One region of the Shewanella sp. 6_MG-2023 genome, then DNA from elsewhere that is predicted to be linked to it. Evidence: predicted binding sites of a transcription regulator. Region 1 holds the regulator's gene; each other region holds the start of a gene.
The links. The regulator LexA, encoded in region 1, represses DNA repair genes until DNA is damaged. The targets are predictions, from matches to a motif close to TACTGTATNNNNATACAGTA.

Region 1 (10,031 bases):
TGGAATGAGCCAGTTAGCTAAGCCGGTAAAGGCTGGCATGACTGCGCCAAATACCATAATCAAGCCATGGACTGTGGTCATTTGGTTAAAAAAGTTAGGTTCAACTAACTGTAAACCGGGTTGGAATAACTCAGCACGAATGACCATGGCCATTGCGCCGCCGGTTAAAAACATAATGAAACTAAACCACAGATACATTGAACCAATATCTTTATGGTTAGTGGTTAAAACCCAGCGCATAATGCCTTTTGGCGCCCCATGATGATGGTCATCATGGTGATCGTCGTGAGCGGCTGGTGAATCTTGTGTAATTGTGCTCATTTTAATCCCTTACTTTCCGTGACCAACAACATCAGCAGCCTGAACTGCATCGCCAGAGTTATTACCCCAGGCATTTCGCTCATAAGTCACCACTGCAGCAAGCTGTTGTGGCGTAAGTAGCGAGTTAAATGCTTGCATTGCCGTGCCAGGTTTACCATTGATGACAATATTAAGATGATCCGTCACTGGACCGACGATGAGTGGGCTGCCTACTAATGAAGGGAACGCGCCAGGTAAGCCAGTACCAGCAGCTTGGTGACATGCAGCGCAGCTAGTCATATAGACTTGCTCGCCCATGGTCATTAACTCATCCATCGTCAAGTCATCCAATACCACAGCTTTAACTTCTGCTGCTTGTGTTGCCGCTTCAGTCACAGCTTGTGTTGCAGTGTCTTCAAGTTGTTCAGCTGTAGGTAAGCTTGCTGGTAAAGTCACAGGCGTTGACGTGTCTGCGGTAGAAGTGCCTGCACTAGGAGCGTCTGCAGTGGTTGGTGTAGCGCTAGAATTTGTCCCATTGCCACTCACATCAGCCGCTTGCACGGTATCGCCAGAGTCATTACCCCAAGCATTACGCTCATAAGTGACTACTGCAGCAATTTCAGTTGCCGTTAGCTGCTTGGCAAACGCTTGCATCGCAGTGCCAGGCTTACCATTAACGACAATATCGATATGACCAGACACTGGGCCTTTAATCATTGGACTGCCAATTAGGGAAGGGAAGACGCCAGGTAAACCAGCACCATTAGGTTGGTGGCAAGCCGCGCAGCGACCCATGTAGATTTGTTCGCCTTGGGCCATTAACTCGTCATAGCTAAGGGTTTGGCTCAGTGAGGCTTGTGCAGCGGCTTTAGCATCGACAGCAAATTGCTTTTGGTCGATTAGCCATTGGTCAAAGTCTGCTTCAGAAACGGCTTCAACAACAATAGGCATAAAGCCATGATCTTTACCGCATAGTTCGGCACATTGGCCTCGATAAGTACCTATTTTATCGATTTTAGTCCAAGCTTCATTGATGAAACCAGGATTTGCATCTTTTTTAACGGCAAATGCTGGTACCCACCAAGAGTGGATAACGTCATCCGAGGTCATTAAAAAACGTACTTTACGATTTATTGGTAAAACCAGCGGCTTATCGACCTCTAAAAGATAGGTGTCGGTTTTATCTGCGGTGCCAGTAATTTGGTCTGCTGGGGTAGATAATAAACTGAAAAACTCGACATCTTCATTGAAATAGCTGTAATGCCATTTCCATTGAGAGCCCGTCACTTTGACTGTCAGTTCAGCATCGCTGGGATCTTCCATAGCAATCAGCGTTTTTGTTGCTGGGATTGCCATGCCAATTAGGATTAGAAATGGCAATACTGTCCAAGCTATTTCAACCTTGGTACTGTCATGAAAGTCGGCTGCAACTGCACCCTTAGATTTTCTGTGATAGATCATGGAATAAATCATGATCCCAAAGACCACGACACCAATGGCGCAACAGATATACAAAATAATCATATGCAGGTCGTAAACCTGGCCACTGATCTCTGTTACACCTTGAGTCATGTTTAAGGGCATCTCTGCCGCTGTGAGTGGGGTTGCAAGCAACGCCACCATTAATCCGTACAACAATCGCTTCACAAGACTACTCCTCTGCTAATTGCGAATTGCAATTACAAAGAAAAGCCACACAGTAATACTCTGCTCTATGCAAACTTTTCATACCCGAAAAAGTTTGATCATTTCAAAGTACACGGTGGCTTTGAGCTTGAAAACTCAATTATGTTATTACGTTACGGTGCCACACTTGTACCTAATACTGAACTTATCAATTATATTTGACGCTTTACATTCAAGGCTTTCTATACCGCACGGTACCAGCTCAATCTTTTAATAGCGTTTGTATCTTTTTGACATTTATTCTCGGCAGTACGATAAATTGTTACTACCTTGTTAACTACATTACTTGGAGATTAAATATTGATCAAGATCACTTTATCATCTAATTTGCTGAAAAAAGTGCAAAAAAAAGCCCCTCAGCGTAGTGAAGGGCTTTTTTAGTCATATTTTACTAGTGAAACGAGGTAAGGTTTACCCGAGTCTGTACTGCTAAAGTTTGCGTTAATGGGTCGCCTTCAGGTAAGTGAGTATTTACATCTTCAATGATAAGCCCTTGGGCTAAGGCATTTTTGGCAACCAATTGAATGCGGCGATTGTCGCGGGCATCTAATGGTGGTGTCCAAGTAATTACTGCACTTGAAGTACCGTTAGTGAGCGCTTTTTCCATCGCCCACAGGGTTTCGACTTCATCTTTGGTGTGAACTAACAATACTCTGTCCATACGAACATTGGCATTAGCAAGAATTTGCTTATAACCGATATGCGGCGGATTAATCAGTACAATCCAACGGCCTTGCTGACTTAAAATGGCTAACTGACTGCATAATTGAGTCAATTCAGTTAAGCCTTGGTTTTGGGTGCGCTTGGTTTCAATCCCTTGTTTAGTGGGTAAGGGATCAGATGCCATATCTACCCATAATCCAGGGTGACGCGGTGCATTGCCTATTAATGTGTTCATAACCAACCTCCATTACGAATAACGCCAACAGCAAGCCCTTCAATCGTTAGGTTTTGGCAACTTAAATCAACTTTAATCGGCTCATATTCTGCATTTTCAGCATGTAAATAAATAATATTGCCTTTCTTTTCAAATCTTTTCACGGTTACATCGTCTTCAAGACGTGCCACTACAACTTGACCATTGGTGGCAGTTTGCATTTTATGCACTGCTAATAAGTCGCCCTCTAAAATACCAATGTCTTTCATACTGTCGCCTCGAACGCGTAGTAAGAAATTAGCATTGGGCTTAAACATTTCTGGGTCAACTTGGAAATACTGTTCAACATGCTCTTGAGCAAGGATAGGTTCACCTGCAGCAACTTGGCCGATAAGTGGTAAGCCTGCTTCAACTTCCTCCTCCACCTGCACCATGCGGATCCCGCGAGAGGTACCAGGAATAATTTCAATACAGCCTTTTTTTGCCAGTGCTTTTAAGTGTTCTTCAGCGGCATTGGCGCTTTTGAAGCCTAATCGAGTTGCAATTTCTGCACGAGTTGGCGGCATACCTGTTTCGGCGATATTACATTTAATTAGCTCTAATATTTCAGCTTGGCGTGGCGTTAAAGGTCTCATATTGATTCCTGTTTTTTTATACAGTGACTGTCATTATATACAGTATCGGTGATCGCGCAAGTATTAACCAAATTAATTTAACTATTATCATCTAATTCTTGTTGGCTATATATGGGGGCACGGTTAAGTATATGTAATTTAATTATTTAGTTAATGAAGGTAAGTCAGCTTTTTAAACCGATGAAATTGGCTATTTCTCACATCGTTTGTTTAAACAGTATATTTATACAGTAGTGTTGATTGAAAATAGGTTGGTTGTTATTCGGATATGGCTATTTTTACTGAACAAATATTCTCTGTATAGACCCTTGTTAGTGAAACTGAACCATTATCTGGTATTCTATGGCCAATTAATTGATGTTGAATATGCGAACACTCATGTTAAAACCTGACTCAATCATAGCAAAATCATTACGTTGGATTCAAAAACTGATGGTGCACACGGTTGTTGTGCCTGAAGATCCCTTTGCCGATCTGAACTTAGACCCAGATAAACCAGTGGTCTATGTGATGAAGACAGAATCACTCAGTGATATTGCGGCATTAAATGAAGTGACCGCCAAATATGGCTTACCGAGCCCTTATGAGCGACTAGACGTTGATGGCTTAAATACCCCTAGAATTGTGTGTATTGAAGGTCGTAAGCCTCTATTTGGCAAGCGTTTAAGTGGCGAAAAATTTGTTGATAACTTCACCAGCTTATTAGCCTTACATAAAAAAAATGATCAACTTGATATTCAATTGGTGCCAGTGAGTCTGTATTGGGGACGTATCCCTGGTAAAGAAGATGACACCATGACCGCAGCCGTATTTGAGCGTGAAAACCCAACCTGGTTACGTAAATGGTTGATGATTTTGTTCTTAGGTCGCCATAGCTTTATTCAATTTTCAAATGCTATGTCGCTACGTTATATGGCTGATGAACACGGCACTGATGTCAGTATTGCGCATAAACTTATCCGTGTGGCGCGAGTGCACTTTAGACGGCAACGTAAAGTGATGACAGGCCCACAACTGCCAAATCGTCAGGCAATGTTCAACTCATTATTAAAGTCTGATGCCATTGCTCAAGCGATAAAAGAAGAAGCGCTTAATAAAAAAATTCCTGAAGACAAAGCCCGCGAAAAAGCGATTCAGTATTTAGATGAAATTGCAGCGGATTACTCAGACAGCTTAGTGCGTATTGCTGAGCGCTTTCTTACTTGGTTGTGGAATAAGTTATACAGCGGTATTAGCATTAAAAGCGCTGAAAAAGTGCGTAAGCTGCATCATGATGGTCATGAAATTGTCTATGTGCCTTGCCATCGTAGCCACATGGATTACCTACTGCTGTCGTATATTTTGTATTACCAAGGCATGGTGCCGCCGCATATTGCCGCCGGTATTAATTTAAACTTTTGGCCAGCAGGCCCTATGTTCCGCCGTGGTGGTGCTTTCTTTATTCGTCGTAGCTTTAACGGTAATAAACTTTATACCGCAGTGTTTCGTGAGTATTTAGATCAGTTATTTGCTAAAGGCTATTCGGTTGAATACTTCACCGAAGGTGGTCGTTCTCGTACCGGTCGTTTATTAGCGCCTAAGACCGGCATGTTAGCGATGACAGTTAACTGTGTACTGCGGGGCATTGAACGCCCAGTAACCTTAGTGCCAGTTTATCTTGGTTATGATCATGTGATGGAAGTGTCCACCTATCATAAAGAGTTAAGCGGTAAGAAAAAGCAAAAAGAATCAGTGTGGCAGGTCTTTGGTGCGCTGCGTAAATTAGGCAACTTTGGCCAAGGTTACGTTAACTTTGGCGAGCCAATCAATGTGCAGCAATTTTTAAATCAACAATCGCCAAATTGGCGTGAAGAAATTGCTCAAGATCCGGATCAAAAGCCATCATGGTTAACGCCAGCAGTAAATGTATTGGCCAATAAAGTGATGACTAACATCAATGGCGCCGCCGCAGCGAGTTCGGTGACATTAGCAAGTATGGCGCTGCTGGCTTCAGAGCAAAACGCCCTGCAGCGCAGTGAGCTTGAAACCCAGCTAGACCTCTACCTGAAAATCTTAAAGGATGTTCCTTATACTGAGTATGCGTCGGTGGCTGAGGGCTCAGCTCATGACCTAGTTGAGCAATGTTTGTCGCTGAATAAATTTACCTCAACCACAGATGCCATCGGCGAAATTATCGCAATTGAAGATAGCTCAGTGATTGCGATGAGCTATTATCGCAATAACATAATTCATCTAATGGCGGTGCCTTCATTAATCGCCAGTTGCTTGGTGCAATATGAAGAATTTAGCCGAGAAAAAATCCAGCAAATTGTTAATGATTTTTACCCATTATTGAAAGCTGAGCTGTTTATGGGCATTGAAGATTTAAGTGCCTATGTGGATCAAGTGCTTGATTTGTTTGTTGAACAAAAGCTAATTTCCGGTAGCGATCACTTTGAAGTCAATCAAAGTAATGTCACTCAGTTAATGTTATTGTCCGCCACGGTCAGTGAGACCCTACAGCGTTACGCGATTATCTTTAATTTACTGGCTTACAAACCAGAAATTGAGCGTTCTGATTTAGAAAGCGCCAGCCATTTATTGGCTCAGCGTTTAGGTGCTTTACATGGAATTACTGCGCCTGAGTTTTATGATAAAAAGCTCTACAATAATTTGAGTGTGAAATTAAAAGAATTAGGGTATTTATCCGCTAACGATAATCAATTTGAAGTCATCCGAATACGTGATCATGCCAATGGTATGCTGCGTTTATCTGTTCGAAAAACCATTGTTGATAGTGTCACAATGGAACATGGGTAATAACTAATTTTATGAGTTCGACACAATCTCAACCGCAAAATAAATCCTTATTGGGCGGTGCTATGATCATCGCCGGTACCACAGTCGGTGCTGGTATGTTTTCTTTGCCTGTGGTCAGTGCAGGCATGTGGTTTGGCTATTCATTAGTCATGTTAATTGGTATTTGGTTTTGTATGCTGGTGTCAGGTCTGATGCTACTTGAAACCAATTTGCATTTTAAACCCGGTGACAGTTTTGACACCTTAACTAAGGTAACCTTAGGCCAGTTTTGGCGGATTATTAACGGGCTATCTATTGCTTTTGTGTTGTACATCCTGACCTATGCTTACATCAGTGGTGGTGGCTCGATTGTTAATCACACCCTTGCGGGGATGGGGATTAACTTACCTCAACCGATCGCAGGGTTAGTGTTTGCCGTCGTACTTGCTGCAGTGGTGATCATCAGTACCAAAGCGGTTGATCGCATTACCACCATTATGATTGGCGGGATGTTAATTACCTTTTTTCTCGCCATCGGAAATCTGCTGATTGATATTGATAGCGCAAAATTATTAATGCCAGATGGTGAGGCGAGTTTCTCGCCTTATATTTTAGCGGCGCTACCTTTTGGGCTGGCCAGTTTTGGTTACCACGGCAATGTGCCAAGCCTAGTTAAGTATTACGGCAAACAACCTAAAGTGATTTTAAAAGCCATCTTTATTGGTACGTTTATCGCCTTAGTGATTTATAGCTGCTGGTTAGTGGCAACCATGGGCAACATTCCCCGTAGTCAGTTCAGCGACATTATTGCCCAGGGCGGCAATATGGGTGTGTTAGTGGGCGCTCTGTCAGATGTGATGGCGAGTAAATGGCTTAATACCATGTTGACCTTGTTTGCTAATCTTGCTGTGGCGTCATCATTCTTAGGGGTGACCTTAGGCTTGTTTGATTATCTAGCTGACTTATTTGGCTTTGAAGAAAGCAATAATGGCCGCATTAAAACAGCTGCGATCACCTTTATCCCGCCGACAGTATTAGGTTTGTTATTCCCTAATGGTTTCTTGATTGCCATTGGCTTTGCGGCATTAGCGGCGACCATTTGGGCGGCGATAGTGCCAGCCATGATGGCATACAAATCGCGCAAAATGTTCCCTGATGAGAAGAGCTTTAGAGTCCCAGGTGGTACGCCATTGATTGTGGTGATTATTGCATTCGGTGTCATCACCGGCGCATGTCATTTGTTGGCGATGGCTGAGTTACTGCCAGTTTATAAATAATACTTTAGCTAGATAAAGTGGTGTTTAAACACCGAAATGACCTCCAAAAAGCCCTTTGAAAAGGGCTTTTTTATGGGCGTTTTCTAGCAAGTAAGGATGTGACTGTTAGCATTTTGACTAAAGGTGTGTGTAATTTACGACTTGTGACCGATAGTGACTAGCCATGGCTTGCTGATATTGTTGTCTATATAAGGCTATGATTTTAAGTTGTATTTATTATTTAAATGTCATTTTTTATACGAATAACCAACCATTATTGCCAACTCGACTTTAGCTTTAAAAGTGTCTTAACTTAAAGAGTGTTGTCATTTAGGTTCAGCTTAAACCTTTATTCTTATAAGTCATTATCAACAGCAGGGTGAGGTGTATGAAGGTGTCACACTATAAACAAGGGCAACCTTGTTGGGTCGAACTTGCCAGTCATGATTGGTATGCCGCGAAAGCATTCTACCAAAGCCTATTTCAGTGGCAGGCTGATGATATGCCCATGCCTGAGGGTCATTACACTATGTTGCAGTTAGCGGGTGATGACATTGCGGCTATGTATCAAATGCCCAAAGAGATGGAGAGTTTGCCAATCCATTGGCAGCTTTATTTTGCCGTTGATGATGTTGAGGCGACAATTAAAGCCATTAGGCTTGCGGGTGGACAAATTATTGCAGGCCCTCACTCTGTTGGTGATTCAGGGATTATAGCTGTGTGCCAAGATCCTGATGGCGCACGATTTTCAATCTGGCAGGCCATTAACCATATCGGCATTAAGCGCTCATTTGAGCCCAATACTTTGTGCTGGGTTGAATATATGTGCCGCGATCTGGCCACATCAACCGATTTTTATACCCAAGCGCTTGGCTTTGAGACTAACAGCCTTGATATGTCTTCAATGGGCATAGCTGATTACGTGCAATGGCTGGTGGATAAGCAAGCCATTGGCGGTATGATGCAAATGACGTCCGAGTGGGGTGATACCCCGCCCCATTGGATGCTGTATTTTAGTGTGCAAGATTGTGATGCTATGGCTCAAGATGCCGAAGCTCTAGGCGGGCGAATTTGTGTCCCGCCTACGGATATTCCGGATGTGGGTCGTTTTGCGGTGATTGATGATCCCCAAGGCGGCACTTTTTCAATTATTGCATTGACCGAGGTAGCGTCTGAAGTAGAATAATTGCTTGAAAGTTAAACTGTAAATCTAATCAAGGAAGACTTATGACACTCACAAAGGACGAAAAACTCGCGGTAATTCAAAAGAAAATGACCATGGTGGCAGTCATTGATTTTCCTGGCACGTTATTAATGGCGGCGGGTTTATATGGCTTGTTTGCAGGTTTTGATACAGCGGCTTATCCGATGCTGGCGAAGCCAATACTGCTGTTTGCTATGGTTGGAGTCGGAGGTTGTATTATGGTTTGGGGTCTTTTAAGGATGATGCAACTGGCACGAGAAAAGCAAGGCGTACTCAGTGAACCAAGCTAACAAGCTTATATTCAGCTTGTGGCTTTATAGATAAAAAGGCGCCTTAAGCGCCTTTTTTAGTGTTTATGAGTGACTTTGTAAACCTAGTTACTGAGTTTACGACCATAGATTAGTAAATAAATGGCTGGAATAACAAACAGCGATAGCAGCGGCGCAGTGACCATGCCACCAACCATAGGTGCGGCAATTTTCTGCATCACTTCGTTACCGGTTCCTGTGCCCCACATTATCGGCAGTAAGCCAAAAAATATGGTCGCAACTGTCATCGCTTTGGGGCGAATCCGCATTACAGCACCTTCAATCAATGCTTGGCGTAAATCATCTTTGCTATTGAGAGTGTCATGATGTTTTCGGTCTTTTATACTGTTGTTGAGATACACCTGCATCACCACGCCAAATTCAGCGGCGACACCCGCAAGGGCAATCATCCCCACAGATACCGCAACCGAAAAGTTGAAGTTCAGCAAATATAAAAACCAGGCACTGCCTACTAAGGCAAAGGGTAAACTCAGCATAATTACTGAAGCTTGAGCAAACGAGTTAAAGGTCAGCATCAGTAATATAAAAATAACTGCCAGCATTAGTGGAATGACTAACTCCATCTTGGCTTCAACACGCTGCATATATTCATATTGACCCGCAAAGCTGTAGCTATAACGTGCTGGCAAAGTGATTTGCTGGCCTAAGGCTATTTGCGCTTGCTCGATATATTCGCCGATAGAAATATCTTTAATATCGACAAACACCCATGAGATTAAACGGCCATTTTCACTGGCAAGCATGGGCGGTCCATCACTGATGGTGATGTCGGCTAAGACGCTTAATGGCAGGTATTTACCGGTTTTGGTTAATACCGGTAAATCTCTGAGCTTTTCGATGCTGTCACGTAACTCTCGTGGATAACGAATGTTAATTGGGTAACGTTCTTGACCTTGAATTGATTCCCCTATATTCATACCGCCGATGGCGATTTGCACCACATCTTGGATGTCACTTAGGGTCATA
Region 2 (10,031 bases), on a different contig from region 1:
GGAAGGTTTACCTAACCTTCAACAATTAGACAAGTTACGCATTGGTGAGCATTGCGAAGAAATGTTTGATTGTGATCAGCAAGCGGTAGTCGAGCAGTTGGTCGTTTTACGAGAGGCGATTAAGCTTTGTGAAACAGAGCGCGATTACGTTACTCGTGATTTATTAGAAGATTTACTTGAAGATGAAGAAGAGCATCTAGACTGGATTGAAACCCAAAAAGAGCTGATTAACCAAACCGGTATTCAGAACTATCTTCAATCACAAATTAAAGATTAATAGGACATTATCATGAAAGGTAATCCAGAAGTTATTGCAGCTTTAAATGCATTATTAACCGGTGAGTTGTCAGCGATGGATCAATACTTTGTACATGCACACATGTACGAAGATTGGGGATTTGATGAGCTTTATACGCGCATCTTACATGAGTCAGATGACGAAAAAGCCCATGCTGCTAAGTTAGTTCAACGCATTCTTTTCTTGGAAGGCACGCCAGATGTTGCAAGTCGTGAAGCATTAAACATCGGTAAAGACGTAGAAGAGATGCTTAAAAATGACTTGAGCTACGAATATCAAGTTGCTGATCATTTACGTGAAGTCATCGCTTTATGCGAAGTAAAAGGCGACTTCCAAACCCGTGAAATCTTAGAAGTACTACTTGATGATACTGAATCTGATCACATGTATTGGTTAGAAAAACAAATTCGATTAATTGATCGCGTTGGTTTACAAAATTATCTGCAAACCAAAATGTAATCATTGAGTTTGCTACAAAACAAAAGCCTAACTGAGTTAGGCTTTTTTTATGGGATTTTTAAGCGTTATAAATTGGTAACGCTATAGTTTGAACTGATTAATCATATTGGTTAGCTCCACATTGATTGTGGCAATATTATCCGTTTCATTTCGCTGCATAATGCCTTCATCATTTAAGGTTTCAACCATATCGTGAATTTGGTGCATGCTTCGATTAATTTCCTGAATAACAATATTTTGCTCATTTGCTGAAGTGGATATCTGGCTATTGAGGGCATTGATTTGAGCAACAATAGTACTCATGGTTTGTAAATTATCAGAAGTATTACTGACCTCAGTAACCGTGTCTGAGCAGGCTCGTTCAGTACTGCCAATGGCCGCCACCACCGCAGTGGCTTCAGCTTTTAATTTTGCCAGCGCGATTTCAATTTCACTGGTACTTGTTTGGGTGCGACTGGCAAGGGCGCGCACTTCATCTGCAACCACAGCAAAACCACGCCCTTGCTCTCCGGCCCTTGCAGCTTCAATCGAGGCATTAAGCGCTAACAGGTTGGTTTGCTCTGCAATACTCCCAATCACATCAACAATGCTTTGAATACTGCTGGTTTCATTATTCATGTGCTCGACATTACCAGCAGTTTGATGGATTTCAGCAGCTAAACCTTGGATACCCACTTGGGTTAAGTTAATGGTCTTCAGTGATTGCTCGCCAGTAATATTAGCCTCATTAGTATGCTTGGCTGCGGTTTCGGTATTCTCAACCACAGTGACAGCGGTATTTGATAGCTCTTCAATGGCGGTCACAATTTGGGTTGTTTCATTGGTATGGGCTGTCAAAATTTGTTCGCTGTTTTGGCTATAGTGCTGCAGCTTATCAATACCGGTAGATAATTTAATTGTCGATTTATTGATGGCTAACAACATGGTTTGTAGTTGTGAAATAAAGGCGTTAATTCCGAGGGAAATTTTTCCGATATCGTCATCATTTTTGACTTCCAAACGACGGGTTAAATCACCATTACCTTGAGATAAGCCAGTGACTAAGTCACGTAGTTCATTAATCGGTTGATAGAGCTTATTCAGTAGTATTAATAACGCCACAACAGATAAGCCAAGTACCAATAATATGATGCCGCTGAGTTTTAATGTGGCATTAACAAGCGGTGCGAAAGCTGTTGCTTCATCGAGGGTGACAATCACATACCATTGGTTGTTATCAATTAAAGGGATTTTTTGACTAGCAATAATCGTGCTAACGTCATTTATATCACTGAGCGCCCATGAGCTATCCTGACCGAGAATACTTTGATAGATCTCGCTTAGTTGGCTATTGCTGCTGATATTGTCTTTTTGATTAGTTAAGGCTGAATTAGAGGCTAACACTAAGCCATTTTTATCAATAATAAAGCCAGTGGCACCTTCAATATCTGCTAATGCTTGTAGTTGCAGTTGCAAGTAGTCAAAACGTAAATCCGCCATGATGATCCCGCCATCAATTGGGTGCATAACCCCGACCATAGGTATACCGTCTGTACGGGTAAAAAACACTTCGCTGAGGGACAAGGTATTTTTTTGTTTGCCGTTTTGGTACCAAGGACGAGTGCGGGGATCATATTTATCGACTACACCGACGCCGTCAGGAAAAGACTCTGAAGCAATAGAGGCAAAGGATTGGCCATCATCAAACCCCATAATGACTTTAGAGACGCCACCTAATTTCGCTGTGTATTGAGTCATGGCGACATGGCCGGCATCCACATTGTTATGACGGTATAGACTCGCGAGTTCAGTTACCGCGGAAGTGGTGCGATTAAATGAGCTTTCTATTTCACTGACTTTGGTTTTTATTTGGTGGTGGATGTCGGTTGTCAGCTTGTCTGTTATTTGTTGTTTTAATAATTGGTGAGTGACCAGCCCGCTAATGATCAAGGCGAAAGCTAATAGAATTGTTAACGCAAATAGTAAACTCGCTTTAAAGCCAAACTTGTTCATAACTCACCTAATTGTATTATTATTTTTGTTTGATTGTACCTGCTTATAAATCAAAATATACCCTAAGCTCATAAAAAAGTTAGTGATTTGCATCATGTAATGTTGATTTTGTTTTTGTGTTGTCTGATGTTTAGTGTTCTTACTGTTATTTATTTGTATTGCAAATTAGCGCTATTTTGTAATTTGAAGCTTTCAACGCGACTGGTGATAAAGGTTTAATTTGAACACTGTTTTTATATACAGTATCATGATGTCATTCAGTGACTTCTTTATGAAAACGCCATGCGTAAAATTATCCACATTGATATGGATTGCTATTATGCCGCAGTTGAAATGCGTGATTTTCCACAATTGCGTGGTAAACCTATTGCTGTAGGTGGGCGCAGCGATCGCCGTGGTGTTATCAGTACCTGTAGTTATGAGGCGCGTAAATATGGCGTTCGTTCTGCTATGTCGAGTTATCAGGCATTAAAACTCTGCCCAGATTTGATATTGGTGCCAGGCAGGATGGAGGTTTACAAAGCGGTTTCGCTGCAAATCCGTGAAATATTCCATCGTTATACAGAATTAGTTGAGCCGTTATCATTGGACGAGGCGTATCTTGATGTTACTGATTGTGATGCATGTAAAGGTAGCGCCACCTTAATTGCTGAGCAGATCAGAGCTGAAATCTTTACGGTAACCGGGCTTACTGCTTCCGCGGGAGTCGCACCGATTAAGTTTTTAGCTAAAATAGCTTCTGACTTAAATAAGCCTAATGGTCAATATGTGATCACGCCTGCTGAGATCCCTTCGTTTATAAAATCATTATCCTTAAGTAAAATCCCTGGGGTGGGAAAAGTAACCTCGGCTAAGCTTGCAGCGCTCGGGCTTGAAACCTGTGAAGACGTGCAGCGCTACCCGAGTGACAAGCTCATCAGCGGTTTTGGTAAATTTGGCCGCGTGTTAATTGAGCGCACTCAAGGTATCGATACACGTCAAATAAGCCCAAATCGTATCAGAAAGTCGGTTGGGGTTGAGACCACCTTAGCCCAAGATATTTTTACTATAGAGCAATGCAGCAATGTCATGCCGCAGTTAATCCAAGAGCTTATTAGCCGGGTGCATCGCAGTGCTAAAGACCGGCAAATTCATAAACAGGTAGTAAAACTTAAATTTAACGATTTCAAGCAAACTACCATTGAGCATCGCAGTGATGAAATGTCGCTTAACTTATTCCAGACATTGTTAACTCAAGCACTAGAGCGGGCCAATGGCCGAGGTATAAGATTAATCGGTGTCAGTGTTGGTTTAGCTGATAATAGCCAGCCAGAAGTGGTTACAGATGATAATAGCGAGCAATTAGATTTGCAGTTCTAGTGATTATCGCTAGAAACAAAAAGGCTGCCTTTTCTTATATCAAGAATAGAGCAGCCTTTTTATTAAGCGCGTAATTTAATAGAGAGTTAAAGCTCAGTCTTTTGCTGGAATACGCTCTAGTACCGCAAGCAGTAGTTCCCAATATTGGCCAACAGTGGTGATGTTCACCATTTCGTCTGGGCTATGTGGGAAACGAATGGTTGGGCCAATAGAGACCATATCCATGGTTGGGTATGGTTCTTTAAATAGTCCACATTCAAGACCGGCATGGATAACCATAATCGTCGGGTCTTTCTTATAAATATCATTATACGTTTCACGGACAATGGCCATCACTGGTGAGCTATTATCAGGCTTCCAACCAGGGTAAGCGCCTGATAGATCAATGCTAGCACCTGAAAGGTTTGCTAATGCCGTTAATTGCGTTTCAATTTGCACTCGGCCTGAGTCAATCAATGAGCGGATAAGACATAGCACTTCAACAGATTCGTTGTCAGTGTTAATCACTCCGACGTTAAGCGATGTTTCAGTCACACCTTCAACTTCATCGCTCATACGCATTACGCCGTTAGGGCAGGCGTGCAGTAAATCGATTAAGGTATTTTGCGCATCTTCACTCATGACTTTTGCTGGAGCGTCAATGGCTGCAAGTGTTAGCAACATGTCAGGGTCAGCAATTGCCAGCTCTTCACGAACAATCGCTTGATATTGAGCAATGGCTTGCTCAAGCTTGGCTTTATTTTCGCTTGGCAGCATAAAGTTGATGCTAGCTTCACGGGGGATAGCATTACGTAAAGAGCCGCCAGTGAAGTTAACTAATTCAATTTGTAAATCATCACCATAACTAAATAAGAAACGGGCTAATAATTTATTGGCATTGCCGCGACCTAAATGAATGTTGACGCCTGAATGGCCGCCCTTTAAACCTGAAAGGGTTAAGCTAAAGCTGGCATTGCTTTGCTCAGGTGCTTGCCATGACATAGGAACGCTTAGCTGTGCATCAACACCGCCAGCGCAACCCATGTAGATTTCGCCTTCTTGCTCTGAGTCAGTATTAATTAAAATATCAGCATCAAGGTAACCTGCTTCAAGGCCGAAAGCGCCAGTCATGCCCGCTTCTTCATCAATGGTAAGCAGCACTTCTAATGGACCATGTTTAATGTCGTCAGCGCCAAGAATTGCTAACGCTGAAGCCATACCAATACCGTTATCAGCACCTAAGGTGGTGCCCTTGGCTTTTAGCCATTCGCCATCTACATAGGCTTCAATAGGATCTTTTTCAAAATCATGCACTTTATCGGCATTTTTTTGTGGAACCATATCAATGTGGGCTTGTAATACCACAGTCTTGCGTTCTTCCATTCCAGCATACGCTGGCTTTTTAATGATCAAGTTACCGACTTTATCTTCGACGACAGGCAAACCTTTCGATTTAGCCCATTGCTGGATATGTTCACTAAGTGCTTGTTCAAACTTGGATGGATGCGGAATCGCACAAATTTGTTCAAACCATTGCCATAATGGCTGGGGATATAATTGATTAATGGCGGTCACGAAGACTCCCTAAATGCTATGAATGTGGGAATAGATGCGCTGAAGTTTACCATATTGTCGTTACTAAGTAGTGACCTAGAGCAAGTAGAGAGGCTGGGTTAAATTAATTTTTGTAAATATATTTTAACTCTATCGTAAAGCTAAGCTTATATACTTTAACCACCATTGGTCGTTATGATTTGTGATTCAGCACCTGAAATTACTGATTAGCAAGCAATAATAACAATCTATTTAAAAAGGATGCCCCATGTTTCAAGTCAATATCGTTGATGTAGCAAATGATCAAGCCATTTTTGAAGGCCATGGCTGGGACGCCGTAGTGGTAGTCGCCACCGATTTAGCCGCCATTGCCCAAGATGAAATAAAAATACTCGCCAAGCATGCGAAACAAATCGATCAGCGCATTGGTCAGTCGGCAACATTGTTACTGGCGCCCGGACTTGCGGGTGGCAGACTGATTGTCGCCCCAGTTGTTAATGCCACTAATGAATACAGTGATGTGAGTGTGTTTGCCAAAGCAGCTAGAGAAGGCGTTGTTATTGCTAAGGCTGCGGGAGCAAAACAACCGCTGTTGGTGGTAGAAACCAGCCAAGATAAGCGCTATCAATTTGCTAAACAGGTTGCTGCACTTGCCTGTGGTCAGGAACTATGGCAATCACTGGAGCTGCGAGAAGCCACAGCAATTACCCCAGCATTTAGCGCCATTGGTTTGCTTGGCAGCGACAATTGCAGTGGCCTGCTCAATGCTGTCGAAGCCGGTAAGATTTTGGCAAGGGATCTATGCGGCACTGAGCCAGAAAGAATGGCGGCGCCAGCATTTGCTGATTATTGCGTTGAGGCGCTAAAAGACAGTGGTTTAGCAATCAGAGTCATTGAAGAACGTGAAGAGTTAGAGCGCGATTACCCGCTGCTTTGCGCAGTAGGGAGAGCCTCATTTAATGTGCCTCGGCATCAACCTCGCGTGGTTAAACTGGAATATGTGGCAGAGGGCGCCATTGATCGCACCTACTTGTTTGCTGGTAAAGGAGTTATTTACGATACTGGCGGCGCAGATATTAAAGTCGCCGGTGGCATGGCGGGTATGAGCCGAGATAAAGGCGGCGCTGCAGCGGTGGCAGGCTTAATGAAAACCTTATCTATCTTAAAGCCCAAAGGCATTAGAGTGATAGCAGAGTTAGGTTTGGTGCGAAACAGTATTGGCAGCGATGCCTTTGTTCCTGATGAAATCATTACCAGCCATGGCGGTGTTAGAGTGCGTATTGGTAATACTGATGCCGAAGGGCGCTTAGTGCTGGCAGACTTATTATCTCACTTAAGACTTCAGGCAATGACAGCAATTAAGCCGCAAGTATTTTCTGTGGCAACCTTAACCGGCCATGTGGTGCGCTGTTATGGCGGCTATACCGCACTAGTCGAGAACAAAGTGGCACAACAAGCTGGTATGGGTCACACCCTAGCTGGCATTGCTGAGCAATGGGGCGAACCATTTGAGTTATCTAGTTTGCGTCATGATGATTTTGCCAAGGTACATAATATCTCTGGCCAAGGGGAGTTATTGTCATCTAATAACGGCCCTTCTGCCATTACTGCCAGAGGCCATCAATATCCCGCAGCATTTTTAATTAATGCTTCAGGCTTGGGCCAACATGGCACAGGCTCTGCCATGCCATTGCCTTTTGCGCATCTTGATATTGCCGGTAGTGCCACAGAAGGCCATAGTTTGTATGGGAAACCCACAGCCTCGCCTTTGGTAACTTTATTACAAAGCGTTTTGGGCGGCAATGTGTAGTTTGTTTTTTGCTCAACCACTATATATTGTGCTATTTAGTGGTTGATTGTTTACTAATGAGAACTCTAAATTCTTAATTTGTCATACAAGTGTGCTTTTATTTCATTTTTTGATTGAAATATAAAATAATTAAATAAATACTTGTAATAAAATTACACTTTGGTATTATTCCTCTCGTTGGACAGCGACGGTGCTTTCCAATTCTAGTTAATCCAGGATGGATATAGTCTCCAAGGAATCGAGTGATGAGTTGTCTCAATGGATTGAGAAAAGTTTGTTCCAAGGAACCGAGCCAAGCAAGACTAGGTTTTCGCAACTTTATTTGGAGTATGATTATGTCTTCTACAGACAGCTATACTATTTATGGACAAGGCACTTGGTTAAATCCAGCTGTTCTGTCTTTTGGCATTTATGCCATGACGTTTAAGGGCTAACCCTCCTTATTCATTGATTTACCGTATCAACCCTTTTTTCTGTCGCCTTTGGGCGGTTTTAGACAACAAGTAAATTGGTTCTCTATTGCCAATTTACTTTTTAAGTTTTATCACTTAATTGTGATGCAGTTTTCCTCTCCCCATACGGAAAACTTTTAACTTGTCTGCCTACTCTTTTGAGTAGGCATTTTTTTTGCCTGAAATTTATCAACCACTGGCTTTTCATTGAGTTAAATTGTCTTTCATACGAATATAAGTGTTTAGTTATCTAACATGGCTATAAACCTTATAAGTACCTATAATCCGAACGAATTAATTCACCTCTGATTTTGACTGTAATTAGCCAGTAGCGGCTATAGCAGCCAATTACACCCCCTTTTCAAGGAACAAGGCTTCATGTTAGAGAAACTGTTTAAACTCAAAGATAATCAAACGAATTTAAAACAAGAAGTTGTCGCGGGTCTCACTACCTTTCTCACCATGGCTTACATTATTTTTGTTAACCCTATGATGTTAGCTGATGCCGGCATGGATCATGGTGCAGTGTTTGTGGCCACTTGTTTAGCCGCGGCAGTGGGCTGTTTAGTGATGGGCTTAGTGGCCAATTACCCCATCGCATTAGCGCCGGGTATGGGGCTTAATGCTTTCTTCACTTATACCGTTGTCGGCGAAATGGGCTATAGCTGGGAAACTGCACTTGGCGCAGTATTTATGTCTGGTATTTGTTTCTTAATTTTATCTTTGGTGAAAATTAGAGAATGGATAGTTAACAGTATTCCAATGAGTCTGCGATTAGGTATTGCCGCGGGTATCGGTTTGTTCTTGGCCTTTATTGGCCTTAAAAGCGCCGGTATTGTGGTGGCAAGTCCGGCAACATTAGTCACTATGGGGGATATCACTTCATTCTCAGCTGTGATGGCTGCGGTGGGGTTTTTCTTGATCATTGCTATGGTACAGCGTGGCTACAAAGCGGCGGTGATATTAAGTATTTTCATTGTCACAGCCATTGCATTGTTAGCTGGTGAAGTGAGTTATAACGGCGTTATGTCGATGCCACCATCGATAGCACCGACATTCATGAAAATGGATTTATCCGCAGTGCTTGAAATCAGTATGATTTCAGTGATATTTGCCTTCTTGTTTGTGGATTTATTTGATACCTCAGGCACCTTGGTTGCAGTCGCGCAGCGTGGCGGATTTTTAGATGAACAAGGGCGTTTACCAAGAGTGAAACGCGCCTTAAGTGCAGACAGCTTAGCCACCATCGCAGGGGCGACGTTAGGAACATCAACGACCACTAGTTATATTGAAAGCACGGCAGGCGTTAGCGCCGGTGGCCGTACTGGCTTAACCGCTGTTGTCGTCGGTTTGTTGTTTATTGCTGCATTATTTTTTGCCCCACTTGCCGGCATGGTACCCGCTTATGCTACCAGTGGCGCCTTGTTTTATGTGGCGATTTTGATGATGTCTGGCTTAGTCAATGTTGAGTGGGAAGACTTAACAGAAGCGGCGCCTGTGGTCATTGTGTGTTTATTGATGCCATTAACCTTTTCAATTGCTAATGCCATAGGGTTTGGTTTTATCTCTTATGCGGTGATTAAACTACTTACTGGCCGTTTTAAAGAGTTAAATCTTGGTATCTTGTTTATTGCGGCACTATTTTTAGCTAAGTTTATTTGGGGTTAACCTTGGCTTTGCTCGCCATAACACCTGCTGAGTAAGGTCATGTGTGGGTTATCAAGCTGTAATTAAGCAGCAATGATAAATTAGTGATTTTTGTTAAGGGTTATGCAATGCATAGCCCTTTTTTATGCTGTATAACAAATAAATATAGTATTTGTTTACTCAATTATGGGCTTTACTATGAATTATTCGCTGAATTAGGTATAAAAATATTTCAGTCAATATTTTTGAGTTTGAAAAGGCAGTCATGACTTACAAGCGGGTCGTCGTAAAATTAGGTACCAGTGTCTTAACTTCGGGCAGTAACAAGCTCGATAAAGCACATATGGTGGAACTGGCCAGACAAATGTCTGTGCTTGTGCGTTCAGGTATTGAAGTTGTATTGTGCACATCTGGCGCAATAGCGGCTGGTCGCGAACATCTGCAATACCCCGTATTGCCCGATACTATGCCCAATAAACAA
Region 3 (10,031 bases), on a different contig from region 1:
CCTGCGGCCTGATTATTTCAAGTTGATAACATTTAAAGGCTATTCTTTAAACAAAAGCAAAACAGGTAATTTAATAAATTGCTGCTTATGCGTACAAAAAAAGCATAAAAGTTGCTTCAATTTAGAATTATAGTAGCTTGAGTCAAAAAAGCGTAAAAAATGATACCTAAGAATGCTTTATAAGCTTGCCGAACCACTATCTCAAAGCTCAACCTAATACTCAAGCCATAAAATGCCGTAAACACCTTATGGCTTAAGTTGTCAGTTAGCCTAAACGTTCGCTGAGCCATGGTTGAACTAAGGCTAATGCTGCATCTAAGTTCTCTGGTTGTGTTCCGCCAGCTTGGGCCATATCAGGGCGCCCACCACCTTTACCGCCAACCTGCTGTGCTACCATAGCCACAAGTTCACCAGCTTTAACCTTACCGACAAGATCTTTGCTCACACCAGCAATCAAGTTAACCTTTGCATCGCCAGCAATACCGAGCACGATAATTGATGACGGTAACTTTTGCTTCAGCTCATCTTGCAAGCCTCGTAAAGATTTAGGGTCCACACCTTCAAGCTTTTTAACTAATACCTTGATGCCGTTCATCTCAACAGCTTCACCAGCAATATCGGCACTGGCTGCTGCAGCTAACTTATCTTTTAGCTGCGACATTTCTTTCTCAAGGGATTTTACTTTATCAAGCTGTGCTTTTAATTTCGCTACAACAGAGGCTGAATCTGACTTAAGCAAACTTGCCGCTTGTTCAAGTTGAGATTGCTGCTCAGCAACATAAGCCATTGCTGCGGCACCCGTTACCGCTTCAATACGGCGAATACCTGCTGCAATACCACCTTCTGAAGTGATTTTGAATAAACCAATATCACCAGTACGGCCAACATGAGTACCACCACAAAGCTCGATAGAGAAGTCACCCATGGTAACCACACGCACTTCGCTGTCATACTTTTCGCCAAACAACGCCATTGCGCCCTGCTCTTTGGCTTCATCAATCCCCATAACCGCAGTTTTTAATTCATGATTACGACGAATTTGAGTATTAACCATGTCTTCAACTTGCTTAAGTTCTGCTGCGGTGACCGCTTCAAAGTGAGCAAAGTCAAAACGTAAACGCTCAGGGTTAACTAATGACCCTTTTTGATTTACATGGCTACCCAGTACATTACGTAGTGCTGCATGTAATAAATGGGTCACTGAATGGTTAAGCTGAGTACGATGACGAAGTTTTTTATCGACTTCAGCGCTAACGCTATCACCAACATTTAAAACACCAGCAACTAACTTGCCTTGATGACCGAAAGCTTGACCAAAAATTTGAGTATCGGTCACAGCAAAATTAGCATCATTAACTGTTAAATGGCCTTTGTCGCCAACTTGACCGCCAGACTCAGCGTAAAACGGCGTATTATCTAATACAATGACCGCTTCTTGATCTGCCGTTAATGAATCAACTGCATTACCTTCTACATATATAGCTGTAATTTTACCTTGACCATTTAGCTCGCTATAACCGCAAAACTCGGTTTCACCTTCAATTTTAAGGCCTGCATTGTAATCAGTGCCAAAATTGCCAGCCGCTTGTGCTCGGCTGCGCTGCTCAGCCATTGCCGCTTCAAATCCTGCTTCATCAACGGTGATATCACGCTCACGACATACATCCGCGGTTAAGTCGAGAGGGAAGCCATAGGTGTCATAAAGTTTAAATGCTGTTTCACCATCTAAAATATTAGCTTCAAGTGCATTAAGGGCTGCATCTAAAATACCTAGGCCACGCTCTAGCGTTCTAGCAAACTGCTCTTCTTCGGCTTTTAAAGACTTTTCAACAATTGCTTTAGCATCAACAAGGCCTTTAGCTGCATCGCCCATCACTTCAATTAATGTTGGCACTAATTTGTAGAAGAAGGTATCTGTCGCGCCAAGCTTGTTACCATGACGCACTGCGCGGCGAATAATACGGCGTAGTACATAGCCGCGGCCTTCATTTGACGGCATTACACCGTCAGCAATTAAAAATGCACAAGAGCGAATATGATCGGCAATAACCCGTAAAGATTTATTTTCTAAATCTTGGACACCAATGATTTCAGCCGTTTTAGCAATAAGCTGTTTGAAAATATCGATTTCATAGTTTGAATGTACGCCTTGCATAATCGCAGCAATACGCTCAATACCCATACCAGTATCAACAGAAGGTTTTGGTAATGGCTTCATTTCGCCGTCAGCTTGACGGTTGTATTGCATGAATACGATATTCCAGATTTCAATGAAACGATCGCCATCTTCTTCTGGAGTACCAGGGCGACCGCCCCAGATATGCTCGCCATGATCATAAAATATTTCAGAACATGGGCCACAAGGACCTGTGTCACCCATTTGCCAGAAGTTATCAGACGCATAAGGTGCACCTTTATTATCACCAATGCGGATAATATTTTCAGGGGCGACACCAATTTTGTTAGTCCAGATATCAAACGCTTCATCATCAGTTTCATAGATGGTGACGCATAAACGCTCGGTTGGAAGCTTTAATGTTTCAGTTAAAAAGCGCCATGCATAGCTAATGGCTTCTTCTTTGAAGTAATCACCAAAACTGAAGTTACCTAACATTTCAAAGAAGGTATGGTGACGAGCGGTGTAACCTACATTATCAAGGTCGTTATGTTTACCACCAGCACGTACACAGCGTTGCGATGTTGTCGCTCGGGTATAGCTACGCTTTTCTTGACCTAAAAAACAGTCTTTAAACTGATTCATACCGGCATTGGTGAATAGTAAAGTTGGGTCATTGTGAGGTACTAAAGAGCTACTATCGACAACTTGATGTTCGTTGTGACGAAAAAACTCTAGGAAAGCACTTCTTAGTTCTGCGGTAGTTTGAAACATGAAATCGCCCTAAAATGGATAAATCGTATTTATCAGGAAGCTGTTAGTCAGCGCTAAATTGCCAACATTATATACTTAAACAAACTATAGGTGCGACATTCTAGGGCAATAGATTGGCTATTTTAGGCTGGAATTTAACGATTTTGATCATCGAATATTTGATTGATTGTGCAATATAGCCATATTTATGGGTAATCAAAAAATTACCGCAACTAAAACAGCTAACAAAACGGCTAACAAGAGTGGCTATAATGCTAATTGATAGGCGCTGTTAAGCTTCATTAGCGTAACAGCAAAATATAGCCTCTGACAGATATGAGTTACATACTGAGCAAAATTGGATAAAAAAAAGCGGCGAGCATATAGCTCACCGCGATTTAATAATTCTAACTACTAATACCTAGTAAAGGCTTAAAACACTTCACCGGTTTCTAAATCGATGTTTTCATCGGGTTTAGCAGGGGCGGCATCTTTTTCTTTATCTTTACTAAGCAATAATTCACGTAATGCAGTTTCGATCTCTTCAGCCGCAGCAGGGTTTTCAATTAGGTACTTACCGGCATTTGCACGGCCTTGACCAATCTTGCCGCCTTTGTAGCTATACCAAGCACCAGCTTTTTCAACAAGCTTATGCGCCACACCTAAATCAACTAGCTCACCAGTACGGTTAATACCCTTACCGTACAAGATTTGGAATTCAGCTTGCCTAAATGGCGCTGCAATTTTGTTTTTAACCACTTTAACTCGGGTTTCGTTACCAACCACCTGATCGCCATCTTTGATTGCACCTGTACGGCGAATATCCAAACGCACTGAGGCGTAAAACTTAAGTGCATTACCACCTGTTGTAGTTTCTGGGTTACCGAACATCACACCAATTTTCATACGAATTTGGTTAATGAAAATCAATAGCGTGTTTGATTGCTTAAGGTTACCAGCAAGTTTACGCATTGCTTGGCTCATCATACGAGCAGCAAGGCCCATGTGTGAGTCACCAATTTCACCTTCAATTTCAGCTTTTGGTGTTAATGCCGCCACTGAATCGACAATGATCACATCAACGGCGCCAGAGCGAGTTAAGGCATCACAAATCTCTAGTGCTTGTTCACCCGTATCTGGTTGCGAACAAAGTAGGTTATCAATATCAACACCAAGGTTTTTAGCATAGATAGGATCAAGAGCATGCTCAGCATCGATAAACGCACAGGTTTTACCTTGACGCTGTGCTGCTGCAATCACTTCTAAGGTTAAGGTTGTTTTACCTGATGACTCAGGACCGTAGATTTCTACGATTCGCCCCATAGGTAAACCACCAGCACCCAAGGCAACATCCAATGAAAGTGAGCCAGTAGAAATGGTTTCAACATCCATTGTGCGGTCTGCGCCCAACTTCATGATTGAACCTTTACCAAATTGCTTCTCAATTTGACCTAACACGGCATTCAGTGCTTTCTCTTTATTTGGATCTGCTTTCATTGTGATTATCCCTCTAAGCGAACTCATCTCATTGGCGAGATTGATAACGAATAAATTTGTCTGTTTCTTAATATGAGCTCAGTATACTGTATAATCATACAGTATCAATAGTTACTCAAAAAAAAATTGCAAAACCACTAATAAACAAGGTTTTTCAATATCAATATCAATACCTTATAAGTAAAAATATAATTAAAACTTCTACACCACTGTATATAAAGACTACTGTATACAGTGGTTTCAATATGTTAACCATCTGACAAATAAGCCAATAGTTATACTCTTTCAACTCGATAATAGCAGTTCAGAACCGCGCTAAATGAGTAACTCTATTGGGATTCAAATCAATTATTGCTAAGATGAGCGCCGATTAGTATTGGTCTTTTTTCCGATCCCCAAGCCATATTTAGAGCAACAAATTAATGACAGCAATTGAAAATCCAAATTTAGAAAAGCACACTCCGATGATGCGCCAATATTTGACGCTTAAAGCGCAGCATCCCGATATGTTGTTGTTTTATCGTATGGGAGATTTTTATGAATTATTTTATGAAGATGCCAAACTTGCTTCTGAATTTTTAGGAATTTCGTTGACCGCTAGAGGCAAAAGTGGTGGTAATGCCATCCCTATGGCAGGTATTCCCTACCACTCTGTTGAAGGCTATTTGGCTAAATTAGTCCAAATTGGTCAATCAGCAGCTATTTGTGAACAAATTGGCGATCCTGCTACAAGTAAAGGTCCGGTTGAGCGCAAAGTTGTCCGTATAGTAACGCCTGGCACCTTAACTGATGAAGCCTTACTGCAAGAGCGTCAAGACAATCTGTTAGCTGCGGTTTATCAAGGTAAAAATGGTTTCGGCTACTCAACTTTAGATGTGTCATCAGGGCGTTTCGTGGTAGTCGAATTAGAAAACGCTGAGACATTAGAAGCTGAATTACAACGCACCAGCCCTGCAGAGCTACTTTACAGCGAAGACTTAGTCGATGTGCATTTAATTGAAAACATTAAAGGTATTCGTCGCCGCCCAGAATGGGAATTTGATTACGATACCAGCATACAGCTATTGCTGGAGCAATTTGGCACGAAAGATTTACATGGCTTTGGCATTACAGATGCTCGCTTATCACTGCAAGCTGCTGGCTGCTTAATGCAATATGTCAAAGACACCCAAAAGACAGCTTTGCCGCACATCAATAGCATTACCCTTTTTAATCAAGCTGATACTATCATTTTAGATGCTGCGACCAGACGCAACCTTGAATTAACTTTGAACCTGTCGGGCCAGCGTGACAATACACTTGCTTGGGTGCTAGATAAGACGGCAACACCTATGGGCAGTCGAATGCTGCAACGCTGGATCCACCAACCATTAAGAAACCAGCAGCATATTCATCAGCGCCAACAAGCGGTTGCCGAGCTAATTGATAGCGGTTTGTATGCCGACTTACACCAACAACTGAAAGCTTTAGGTGATATCGAGCGCATTATGGCAAGGCTTGCCATAAGAAGTGCACGACCACGTGATTTTGCCCGTTTACGCCAAGCATTAGAATTGCTGCCTGAAATCCAGCAAACCTTAAGCCATTGTCAGCAAGATGAACTGAAGACTCTGGCGCGAAAACTAGGAGAATTCCCTGAGCAGCAACAGCTTTTAGCCTCAGCGATTGTTGATAATCCACCCATGCTTATTCGTGATGGTGGAGTCATTAAAACTGGCTATAACGCCGAGCTTGATGAGTGGCGCGGTTTAAGTGAAGGCGCTAATGACTATTTAGTGCAAATGGAGCTGCGAGAAAAAGAGCAAACAGGCATTAATTCCCTTAAAGTCGGCTATAACCGTGTGCACGGTTATTATATTGAAGTCAGCCGCCTACAATCTGATCAAGTGCCGTTAAGCTATCAACGCCGTCAAACCTTAAAAAATACTGAACGTTATATCACCCCAGAACTTAAAGAGTACGAAGAAAAAGTACTTTCAAGTCAGGGCAAGGCGTTGGCCATTGAGAAAAAACTATGGGAAGAACTGTTTGATTTATTACTACCGAAACTACATGAGTTACAGCTATTTGCTCAGTCCGCAGCAGAGTTGGATGTATTAAGTAATTTCGCCGAACGAGCTGAAACCCTTGGCTATAATTGCCCGCAAATCACTCACGAGATTGGTATTCATATTGAAGCTGGTCGCCATCCGGTAGTTGAGCTAGTCAGCCAAAGTCCATTCATTGCCAACCCGGTGCAATTAGCACCTTCAAGAAGAATGCTAGTGGTTACTGGCCCTAATATGGGCGGTAAATCGACTTACATGCGCCAAGTAGCATTAATCACCTTAATGGCACATATCGGCAGCTTTGTTCCGGCACAAAAAGCAGTGATAGGTCCAATAGATAGAATATTTACCCGTATTGGTGCTTCCGATGATTTAGCATCAGGGCGCTCAACCTTCATGGTAGAAATGACTGAAACCGCCAATATTTTACATAACGCAACGGCCAAAAGTTTAGTGTTAATGGATGAAATTGGCCGCGGCACCTCAACCTATGATGGTTTATCTTTAGCCTGGTCAGCGGCAGAATACTTAGCCGAAAAAGTGGCGGCATTAACGCTATTTGCCACCCATTACTTTGAACTGACTCAATTGCCGGAACAGATCCCATCAGCAGCGAATGTGCACTTAGATGCTATCGAACATGGTGACACTATTGCCTTTATGCATGCAGTGCAAGATGGCGCGGCAAGTAAGAGCTATGGTTTACAGGTGGCCTCTTTAGCGGGTGTTCCAGCCCATGTGATCAAAGCGGCTAAACAAAAACTGCATATGCTAGAAAGTAGAGATTTGGCCAATAGCCAGCAAATGCCAATTCAAGAAGCATTAAATTTATCTATCCCTGAAGCTGAAGCGAATGCTGCGACTGAAAAACTCAGTCAAATCAATCCTGATGATTACAGCCCTAAACAAGCACTTGATATGCTTTATGAACTAAAAAGGCTATCAAACTTGTAAGTGATGAGCGCAATTGTGCTCAGTGTAACATCTGAATGGGCTGTTTATCACAGCCCATTCACTACAATTTAACTAACACTTAGAACCTAAAGTCAATCCTGATGATTACTGATCTAAACAAGCAATTGATATGCTTTATGAACTAAAAAGGCTATCAAACTTGTAAATGATGAGCGCAATTGTGCTCAGTGTAAAATCTGAATGGGCTGTTTATCACGGCCCATTCATTACAATAATTAGTCCCCTTAACTAACACTTAGAACCTAAAGTCAATCCTGATGATTACTGCTCTAAACAAGCAATTGATATGCTTTATGGACTAAAAAGGCTATCAAACTTGTAAATGATGAGCGCAATTGTGCTCAGTGTAAAATCTGAATGGGCTGTTTATCACGGCCCATTCATTACAATTATAATGATTAAGTACTCATAACTAATACTTAGAACCTAGCTTCATTAACTATCATAATGCTCAGGCTCTATAAAAGTGAGTAAAAAAAAGCCAACAAAAAAGGACAACTCGTGTCCTCAAAGGTAAATAACCCTAAGCGTAAATTAATCGCTTAAAAGGTTGGCGTTAATTTCTAAATAACGCTTCGACTGATAGGCCTTGTGCCCCTAATACATCTTTCAAACGCTTTAACGCTTCGACTTGAATTTGACGCACACGTTCCCGTGTTAAGCCAATTTCAGCCCCTACGTTTTCTAACGTCGATGGTTCATAACCTAATAAACCAAAACGTCGTGCTAATACTTCTCTTTGCTTAGTATTTAGCTCATTTAACCAACCGACAATTGAATTAGATAAGTCTTCATCCTGTACTTTATAATCTGGTCCAACTGAATCATCATCTGCAATAACATCTAACAATGCTTTATCGTTATCCCCGCCTAGTGGGGTATCTACAGAGGTGATTTTTTCGTTTAGTTTTAGCATTCGACTGACATCGCTAGTAGAGACATCTAATTTGTCTGCGATTTCTTCTGCCGTCGGCTCATGATCAAGTTTTTGCGCAAGCTGTCTTGCCGTTCGCAAGTATACATTAAGCTCTTTAACCACATGAATAGGCAAACGAATGGTCCGAGTTTGATTCATGATCGCTCTTTCGATGGTTTGTCTAATCCACCAAGTCGCGTAGGTTGAAAAACGAAACCCTCTTTCCGGATCAAACTTTTCGACTGCTCGAATAAGCCCTAGATTACCTTCTTCGATAAGATCCAGTAATGCTAATCCTCGGTTGTTATACCTTCTGGCAATTTTTACGACCAATCTTAGATTACTTTCTATCATGCGGTTACGAGACTTCTCGCAGCCTTTGAGTGCTTTACGTGAAAAGAAGACTTCTTCTTCTGCACTAAGCAAAGGGGAAAAACCGATCTCACCTAAATATAGTTGAGTGGCGTCAAGATTCTTCTGAAGATCATCTTGAACTTGTTGGTCAATGTCGGATTGCTGTGCTGGCTTGGCATTTTTTGCCTCCTTCAGCGCAATCTCTTGTGGTTGTTTAGCTAAATCCATAAGCTCTTCTGCTACCGCAGTATTTTGTTTCTGGCTCATATGGTGCTCTCCCAAACCGGATAAAAATTAAGTTATTTTCGTGCGCGTATTCTCCGTTTTAATGTGAACTAAACAGTTAACGTTTAGGTAAATAATTTAATGGGTTTACTGACTTACCATGGAGACGAATTTCAAAATGCAACATCACCTGATTAGTCCCTGTACTACCCATTTTCGCAACTGTCTGTCCAGCATTTACATATTGCTTTTCTTTGACCAATATTGCATCTGCATGAGCATAAGCACTTAAATAATCATCATTGTGTTTAATAATGACCAAATTGCCATAGCCCCGAAGTGCATTACCTGCATAAACAACTCTTCCATCAGCTGCAGCCTTGATAATATCGCCTCTGGAACCAGCGATTTTTATGCCTTGATTGCCCTGCTGAGTACTAGAGAAGTAACCTACAATCTTACCTTTTGTCGGCCAGTTCCACTGACTTACTTTATCTGGCAAGGTTGAAACAGATTTTTTCGCTATTTGAACCGTTTTGTCTTGGGTAGTTTTTACAGAATACGCAGGCTTAGCTTTGTGATCAAGCTCTTTTTTTGTACTATTTTGATTTGTCGTTGTCGCTGGCTTTTTTTGTGCTGAAGTTTGTTTTGCAACCGTTTTATTAGCAGGCTTTGACTTGGTGTTCGCTACAGCGACCGGTTTTGGTGCAGGCTTGGCTGCAGGCTTGGCTGCAGGCTTAGTGCGCTGTGGCTTGGTGAGTTTTAATGTTTGTCCTGGATAGATGGTATAAGGTGCTTTTAAGCCATTATATTGAGCGATTTTATTAAAATCTTGCCCAGCGCCCCATGAAATTGAGTAAAGAGTATCACCGCGTTTTACCTTGTAACTGCCAGAGGTAATAGAGCCTTTATTAAATTTTTGACCAGCATTACTCGAAATACTCGTAACGGGTGCAGGGTTGTGAGCTTGAAAGCTACACCCTGAAATAAACAGCAGTAAAATTGTAACCCAAGGCCAATTACGACACTTCAACATTGTCTCCATCATACTTTTGAAATATCGCCCTTGCATCACTGTTAAGCTAAGTCGCCATTGATTAACGGTACAAACTTAACCGCTTCGATAATTTGTGATTGAAACTCATTT

Region 2: a site for LexA is predicted at 2,975-2,994, ahead of dinB (DNA polymerase IV). Genes of this name have one in related genera too.
Region 3: a site for LexA is predicted at 4,451-4,470, ahead of recA (recombinase RecA). Genes of this name have one in related genera too.

What each region holds. Positions count from the first base shown of each region.
Region 1 covers NZ_JAUOQU010000006.1:6,061-16,091, forward strand. Annotated here, with positions in the region: gene ctaD (cytochrome c oxidase subunit I) at 1-321, opposite strand, end outside; gene coxB (cytochrome c oxidase subunit II) at 331-1,947, opposite strand; gene Q4533_RS05085 (cell division inhibitor SulA) at 2,378-2,884, opposite strand; gene lexA (transcriptional repressor LexA) at 2,881-3,498, opposite strand; gene plsB (glycerol-3-phosphate 1-O-acyltransferase PlsB) at 3,877-6,297, shown strand; gene mtr (tryptophan permease) at 6,309-7,553, shown strand; gene Q4533_RS05105 (VOC family protein) at 7,921-8,718, shown strand; gene Q4533_RS05110 (hypothetical protein) at 8,760-9,026, shown strand; gene Q4533_RS05115 (efflux RND transporter permease subunit) at 9,110-10,031, opposite strand, start outside.
Region 2 covers NZ_JAUOQU010000010.1:68,937-78,967, forward strand. Annotated here, with positions in the region: gene bfr (bacterioferritin) at 1-277, shown strand, start outside; gene bfr (bacterioferritin) at 290-757, shown strand; gene Q4533_RS08015 (methyl-accepting chemotaxis protein) at 839-2,749, opposite strand; gene dinB (DNA polymerase IV) at 3,032-4,108, shown strand; gene Q4533_RS08025 (aminoacyl-histidine dipeptidase) at 4,202-5,662, opposite strand; gene Q4533_RS08030 (leucyl aminopeptidase family protein) at 5,910-7,451, shown strand; gene Q4533_RS08035 (NCS2 family permease) at 8,282-9,571, shown strand; gene proB (glutamate 5-kinase) at 9,816-10,031, shown strand, end outside.
Region 3 covers NZ_JAUOQU010000028.1:64,071-74,101, reverse strand. Annotated here, with positions in the region: gene alaS (alanine--tRNA ligase) at 266-2,890, opposite strand; gene recA (recombinase RecA) at 3,302-4,366, opposite strand; gene mutS (DNA mismatch repair protein MutS) at 4,789-7,368, shown strand; gene rpoS (RNA polymerase sigma factor RpoS) at 7,946-8,926, opposite strand; gene Q4533_RS15610 (peptidoglycan DD-metalloendopeptidase family protein) at 9,003-9,920, opposite strand; gene Q4533_RS15605 (protein-L-isoaspartate(D-aspartate) O-methyltransferase) at 9,962-10,031, opposite strand, start outside.